3 regions of the Streptomyces sp. NPDC041124 genome follow, and region 2 is predicted to be linked to each of the others. Evidence: riboswitches for the same ligand, from Rfam matches in the RefSeq annotation. Region 2 holds a riboswitch; each other region holds the start of a gene.
The links. A riboswitch is a leader RNA that binds a small molecule or an ion and turns the genes downstream of it on or off. The one in region 2 is predicted to bind cyclic di-AMP.
Positions count from the first base shown of each region.

Region 1: it holds a riboswitch for cyclic di-AMP, as region 2 does, so the genes downstream of both, ACZ6A9_RS17840 (C40 family peptidase) here and ACZ6A9_RS08235 (M23 family metallopeptidase) in region 2, are expected to answer to the same signal.
Region 3: it holds a riboswitch for cyclic di-AMP, as region 2 does, so the genes downstream of both, ACZ6A9_RS27045 (transglycosylase family protein) here and ACZ6A9_RS08235 (M23 family metallopeptidase) in region 2, are expected to answer to the same signal.

Region 1 covers NZ_JBVIYR010000006.1:102,040-104,290, forward strand. The annotation lists gene ACZ6A9_RS17835 (ATP-binding protein) at 1-460, shown strand, start outside; gene ACZ6A9_RS17840 (C40 family peptidase) at 570-1,043, opposite strand; cyclic di-AMP (ydaO/yuaA leader) riboswitch at 1,047-1,233, opposite strand; gene ACZ6A9_RS17845 (hypothetical protein) at 1,572-1,880, opposite strand; gene ACZ6A9_RS17850 (ATP-dependent Clp protease proteolytic subunit) at 1,888-2,251, opposite strand, start outside.
Region 2 covers NZ_JBVIYR010000003.1:15,135-17,385, reverse strand. The annotation lists gene ACZ6A9_RS08245 (dihydrofolate reductase family protein) at 1-674, shown strand, start outside; tRNA gene ACZ6A9_RS08240 (tRNA-Met) at 738-811, shown strand; cyclic di-AMP (ydaO/yuaA leader) riboswitch at 1,117-1,274, shown strand; gene ACZ6A9_RS08235 (M23 family metallopeptidase) at 1,286-2,251, shown strand, end outside.
Region 3 covers NZ_JBVIYR010000011.1:82,608-84,858, forward strand. The annotation lists gene ACZ6A9_RS27045 (transglycosylase family protein) at 209-919, opposite strand; cyclic di-AMP (ydaO/yuaA leader) riboswitch at 924-1,093, opposite strand; gene ACZ6A9_RS27050 (transglycosylase family protein) at 1,299-2,251, opposite strand, start outside.

The DNA.
Region 1 (2,251 bases), on a different contig from region 2:
CCATCTGGAAGCATCCGTCACTCTGCCGAGCGATCCCGCTTCGGTCTCCGTCGCCCGCGCCCATGTGGTGGGGGCACTGGTGGAGTGGGGCATGCCGGCGGACGCGGAGTTGTCCGACACCGTCCGGCTGATCGTGTCGGAACTCGCCACCAACGCGGTGCAGCACACGCTCGGCCGGTCACCCACGTTCAGGGTGGACGTGGTCCTGGTCCGCGAGGAACGGGTGCACATCGGTGTGACGGACAGCCATCCCCGTTTCCCCAAGCGGTTGCCCGCCGCGGTGCAGCAGGACAACGGGCGGGGGCTGGTCATCATCCGCTGTCTGGCGGCGGAACACGGAGGCAGGCTCAGGATCCGCCCCACGCGGGAGGGCGGCAAGACGGTCGCGGTCGACCTCCCCTGGACGGGGGCCGTCCGGGCTGCCGAAGCGGTCACGGCGGCGGGACAGCAGGAGGTTTAGGCGCGGCGGTGGCAGGCGCGGGGGCGCGTGCCGGCGGGGCGGCGGGGCGGGTCGGCGGTGTGTGCCGGCGGGGCGGCGGCGCCCCCGCGCGCGCCGCCGCCCCGCCGGATCACCCCACGCGGCCGTACGAGACGCTCCGGGTCCAGATCTTCTGCAGGCGCACCACGTCCCCGGTCTTCGGAGCGTGCCAGATCTTGCCCTTCCCGGCGTAGATGCCCACGTGGTAGACGTAGCCGCCCGAGTGGAAGAACACCAGGTCTCCGGCCCTGCGGCTGCCGGCGGAGATGTGGCGCGTGTTGTTGTACTGCTGGGCGGCCGTACGCGGCAGTTTCTTGCCCGCCTTCTTGAACGAGTACAGCGTCAGCCCCGAGCAGTCGAACCGGCTCGGTCCGACGGCGCCCCACTGGTACGGGGAGCCCTTCTTGGACGCGGCGATGCTCAGCGCCTTGGTGGCGTGGCTCGCGGCGGCCGCCTCCGAGGCGCCCCCGGGGACCACGATGGAGCCGCCCACGGCGGCCAGGGTGAGGGCCGAGGCCGTACCGGCCCGGGCCATGAGAGACGGGACACGATTGAGCGCAGTCATGCGCAACCCTTCGTCAGCCGCCTGTGAAGGATGACCTGTCGGATTCGGGCTGGCGAAGTGGCCCGGCCGCACGAGTGCGGCTTCACCCCAAGGGCTGCTCGGAACCGGTGTTCCGGCGACCCGTCGTGCTTGGGTCCTCCACTCCTGCCGATCCACTCCTGTCGACCGGTCATCCGGGCGGCGGCAGGACTCGGCGTCCGCCCGGATCGCCCCGCCGCGGCGGCGGGGTCTTGTCGTCAGTCACGGATCTTGGCTCATCGCGCGATCGAAAACACAACGGAACGTGGGGTTTGTGTTGTTACTCACCACTCATCCGTTCGGGTGGACAGCGCACTGTTCGAGCCGTCGCCCGCTGCCCCGGTGAGCCCCGGACCAGCGACGAAATGCCCCCTTCCGCTCTCAGGCCGCGCAGGGAGCGCAACTTGGACCGGTCCGGAACAGGACGTTCGTCTACGCCGGATGGGGGTACGCCATTTGGTCCGTTGGAAGGCGTGTCGCGGCCCGGCCGCCGGCTCGCCCGCCGAGGTGTCAACTCCCCGGATCCGGCGGCAGCGTGACCCGGGCCGTGCGCCGCTCTCCGTCCAGCACCCGCAGCGCCCGGGCCAGCGTGGCGGAGTGCAGTTCCGTCTCGCCGCGCCGGTGCATCAGGGTCAGCGCGTCGCGGAGTGCGACGGCCTTGCCTACCAGGGCCTGGGCCGCGCGCAGTCCCCGGTAGGTGTCTCCGCTCAGGGCCGGGTTGACCCGGCCCAGCAGGTCGACGACCTCGAGGTACCGGTCGATCACTTCGGCCTCCGCCCGGGTGAGCGCGGGCAGCGGAGGCGGTTCGGGGGGCAGCATCCGCGGCTCACCTCGCGCCGGCGGCCGTGTGACCGCCCCCGCGGTGGGGCACGATCCGGTCCGCCAGGCCGTAGTCCACCGCGGCCTGCGCGTCGAGGACCAGGTCCCGCTCCATGTCCGCCCGGACCCGTTCCGCGGTGCGGCCCGTGTACCGCGCGAGCATCTCCTCCGTGCGGGCCCGGATCCGGGACAACTCCTCGGACCGGGACGCCAGATCGCTCGCGCTCCCCTCGACCGGCTCCATCACGGCCGGCTGACGGAGCACCAGGCGGGAGCCGGGCAGCATCAGCCGCTTGCCCGGAGCGCCGGCGGCCAGCAGCAGCGCGGCGGTCCCCTCCGCCCGGCCGAGGCAGACCGTCTCCACGTCGCAG
Region 2 (2,251 bases):
AGGGCGGCGGTCTGATCCACACCCAGCTGATCACCCAGGGGCTCGCCGACGAACTCCAGCTGGTCCTCGCCCCCCTGTTCGTCGGCGACCCGGGCGCCCCCCGCCTCTTCGGGCCCGGCACCTACCAGGGCGGCCGGCTGCGGCTGGTGGAGACCCGTCCGGTCGGCGACGTCGTCCTGATGCGCTACCAGCCCACCGCGCCCGGCGCCGGCGCGCTGTCCTCCGCGGCCGACCACCACTGGCTGGCCCTCGCCTGCGCACTGGCCGCCGAGTGCCCGCCCTCCGGCACCGCGTTCAGCGTGGGCGCGGTGGTGGTCGCCGCCGACGGTACGGAACTGGCGCGCGGGCACTCCCGGGAGGGCGCGGACCCGGTGGTGCACGCGGAGGAGGCCGCGCTCGCCAAGACCGACCCCGCCGATCCCCGGCTCGCCGGCGCCACCGTGTACTCCAGCCTGGAGCCCTGCGCCCGGCGCGCGTCCCGGCCGGTGCCGTGCGCCCGGCTGATCCTCGCCGCGGGGGTGCGGCGGGTGGTCACGGCCTGGCGGGAGCCGGACACGTTCGTGGAGGGGGCCGACGGCAGCGGCGTACTGGAGGACGGGGGCGCCACCGTCGTCGTCCTGCCCGCGTACGAGGAGCGCGCCAAGGCGCCGAACCGGCACCTGACCGGAGGGTGACGCCGAGCCGTCCGTGACGGGTGTGCGGCACGTCCCGCCGATGGCGTACACTGGTCTCAACGACGCGGGGTGGAGCAGCTCGGTAGCTCGCTGGGCTCATAACCCAGAGGTCGCAGGTTCAAATCCTGTCCCCGCTACTGAAGGCCGAGGGCCGGAATCCGATCAGGGTTCCGGCCCTCGGTGTCTTCCGTCGTCCGTCCCTCTCCCCGCTCCCCTCACTCACCGTGATCGGACCGTCTCGCAGCGCGTGACGACTGACGAACCGTCAGGAGCGGGGCGGTATCCGAAGCGCGGTCAACTCGCCCGTTTTTGCCCGCTCGTGGAAGTTAAGTCCACCCGGGATTCGTTAATGATCAAGAGGAACGGCTTGGAATCCGGCCCCCGCGTCTATTAACGTTCGATAACGCAGCGCGGTCGTCCCAGCCGTCACAGAAGGCGGCTCCGTGCGCACGCGCCGAATCCCGCAAGGGAACCGGGGAACCACCAACTTGGGGTGAATCGCGTTGATGCGGCCGTGGAGACACGGCTCGTATACGCGCGTAGGAGACCTTCCTGCTCCGAACCCGTCAGCTAACCCGGTAGGCGAGAAGGAAGGAAAGGAGCGCGCCCACGTGGCGTCCAACCCGCCTGCCCCCGAGGCCCCGTTCATGCCGAGCGACACCTTCGCCTACGGCGGAGACCGCACCGACGAGGGCCCCTTCGAGGAGTGGAACCCCACCGCGGAGTCCATTCGCCCCGTCCGGGGCCGGCACCGTGTCTCCAAGCAGCGCGGCGGAGGACTCGCCCGCAGTTCCACCGTCCTCGGTGTCGGCGTCATAGCCGCGGTCGGCGCCGGTGGCATGGCCACCGCCCAGACCGGCAAGCCGCCGGTGTCGATCTCCATGCCCGACCTCCCCAACGTGGGTTCCCTCATCTCCGACGAGGAAACGCCCCAGGGCTCGGCCACTCCGCTCAGCACCCTCGGCATGAGCGCGGCCGACACCGAAGAGGGCACCGCCGGTGCCGGTGAGGCGCTCCGCTCGCGGATCATGGCCCAGGTCGAGCAGCAGCAGAGCCAGGCCGAGACCAAGGCCGCCGCCGAAGCCCTCGCCGCCGCCGAGAAGCAGGCCGCCGAGGCCGCCGCCAAGGCGGAGCAGGAGGCCAAGGCCAAGGCCGAGGCCGCCAAGAAGAAGGCCGAGGAGGAAGCCGCGAAGGCCGCCGAGGCCAAGCGCCTCGCCGAGCTGGCCAAGCAGTACACGCTGCCGACCTCCTCGTACACCATCTCCTCGACCTTCGGTCAGTCCGGCGCCTACTGGTCCTCCGGCCAGCACACCGGCCTCGACTTCGCGGCCCCCACCGGCACCCTGATCAAGGCGGTCCACACCGGCACGATCACCTCCGCCGGCTGGGACGGTTCCTACGGCTACAAGACCGTGCTCACGCTCGACGACGGCACCGAGATCCTGTACGCCCACCAGTCCTCCATCGGCGTCAGCGTCGGCCAGAAGGTCAACACCGGCGACGTGATCGGCCGCGTCGGCTCCACCGGCAACTCCACCGGCGCCCACCTCCACCTGGAGGTCCACACCGGCGGCTCC
Region 3 (2,251 bases), on a different contig from region 2:
GGGACCGAGCCTAACCGGCTCCGGGGGATCGGCCAGCGGTCGACCGTCCCGTGGACAGGACCGAGCCTAGATTGTTTCCAGATGGAACAAAAACCCTTCGCCGCATCGTGACCGGAAAGCGCCCGAGAAAAAGCCCCGCCCCGGTGCGTACGGGGGAAGACGCACCGGGGCGGGGAGCCCGTGGGGACGGGGAGGACCTGCCGCTGCCCTACTTCAGGTGCAGCTGCTGGCCCGGGTAGATGAGGTCGGCGTCCGCGACGATGTCGTCGTTGAGCTCGAAGAGCTCGGCCCAGCCGCCCTTGACGTCGTGCTCCTCGGCGATCGAGCTGAGGGTGTCGCCGGTGACGACCTTGTACTCGCCGTCGCCCTTGGCGACCTTCTTGCCGGTCGGGGTGGTGACGGTCTTCTTCTGGACCTTCTTCTCCACCTTCTTCTCGGCGGCCGGACGCTCGCTGGAGCGGGAGGCCTTCCGCTCGCTGTCCCGGGTCTCGGTGGAGCCGGTGTTCTGCGAGGAGCCCGAGCCGTTCGAGGAGGAGCCGGTGTAGGCGGCGCTGGACAGACCCTTGCCGCAGACCGGCCAGGCGCCCTTGCCCTGGCCCGCCAGGACCTTCTCGGCGATCTCGATCTGCTGGGCCTTGGTGGCCTGGTCGGCGGTGGAGGCGTACTTGGTGCCGCCGAAGCCGGCCCAGGTGGAGGCGGAGAACTGCAGACCGCCGTAGTAGCCGTTGCCGGTGTTGATGGACCAGTTGCCGCCGGACTCGCACTGGGCGACGGCCTCCCACTCGGAGGCGGTGGCGGCGGAGGCGTTGCCGGCCGCCATCAGCGGGGCGGCGACGGCGGCGGACGCGACGCCGGCGACGGCGATGGCGCGGGTGGCCTTGGACGGACGACGGTGCTTGCCCTTGCCGGAAAACAGCATGGATGGATCCCCTCACCGACGCCTACGAGGTGAGCTGTCGGGTTCGGGCCGGTTGAGTTGCCCGGCCGCGTCCCTCCCGGGACGCGGCTTCACCCCGAGCCGTATCCGGCGTCAACTGCCCGGATCCGGCGCCTACCTTGGGTCCCCCGCTCCTGCCTACGGCGCATGACGCGACGACTGTTCCCGTGCTGCCACTGGCAGGATTCGGCGTGGCGGCAGCCGGGGCCCGCGATGGCGAGCGATCACGACCGTAGACACGCGATCCGCGGAATATCAAAGACGATCACGGCTTCTGAGACCTATCTCTCACAGCCTTTAAATCGGACATTCAGCGCGAAACATGACGTCAACTGCCGCCAGTGTCAGGCGTTTTCGCAGGTCACTTTTCGCCCGCTCCGTCCCCGACCTCGAGCTCCTGACCGGGCAGGATGTAGTCCGGGTCGCCGCCGATGAGCCGCTCGTTCACCAGGTAGAGCGCACGCCATCCGCCGTCGAGCGCAAGGGAGTCGGAGATGGACGAGAGGCTGTCCCCGGACTCCACGGTGTAGGAGTCGTCGGACGTGCCGCCGCCCCAGGCGTCGAGGCCCCGCGAGGCGTGCCGGCCGGACGAGCCGGAGGAGGAGTCCTCCTTGCTCTCCTCGGCGTTCGCGCCGCGGTGACGGCCGGTCCCGGTGGCGTCGGCCTCCGAAGAGCCGCCGTTTCGCCCCGCCTTGTCCGCCTCGTCGGGCTCGGGTTCCGTCGAGGCGGAGGGGGACGAGGCGCTGGAGTCCGCGCCAACGCCGGCCTCCGGTGCGACGGGCGTGCCGGATTCGGCCGACGCGCCGGCCGAGGCCTCCGGGCCGCCCTTCTCGCCGTCCGCGGCGGACGACGGGCCGGTCGTGGCCGACGGAGAGGGAGAGGCGGACGGAGCGCCGGATCCGGGCGTCGCGGACGAGCCGGGCGTACCGGTCTCGGCGTCGGCCGCGGGCGCGTCCTGGTCGAGTCCTCCGAGCCCTCCGAGCAGTCCACAGGTGCGCCACGCGCCGACGCCCTGGTCGGCGAGGATCTTCTCGGCCACCGCTATCTGCTGGCCGCGGCTGGCCTGGTCGGCGCTGGGCGCGTAGTCCAGGCCGCCGTACTTCTCCCAGTCGTCCTGGGTGAGCTGAAGGCCGCCGTAGTAACCGTTGCCGGTGTTCTGGCTCCAGGAGCCGCCGCTTTCGCACTCGGCGACCCGGTCCCAGGCCGTGCCGTCGGCAGCGCTGGCGCCGCCGGCCCCGAGGAGTGGGATCGCGATGGCGGAGCCGGTCACTCCGGCCGCGACGAGGAGAGCCGGAGCCTGGCGGGGGCGACGGT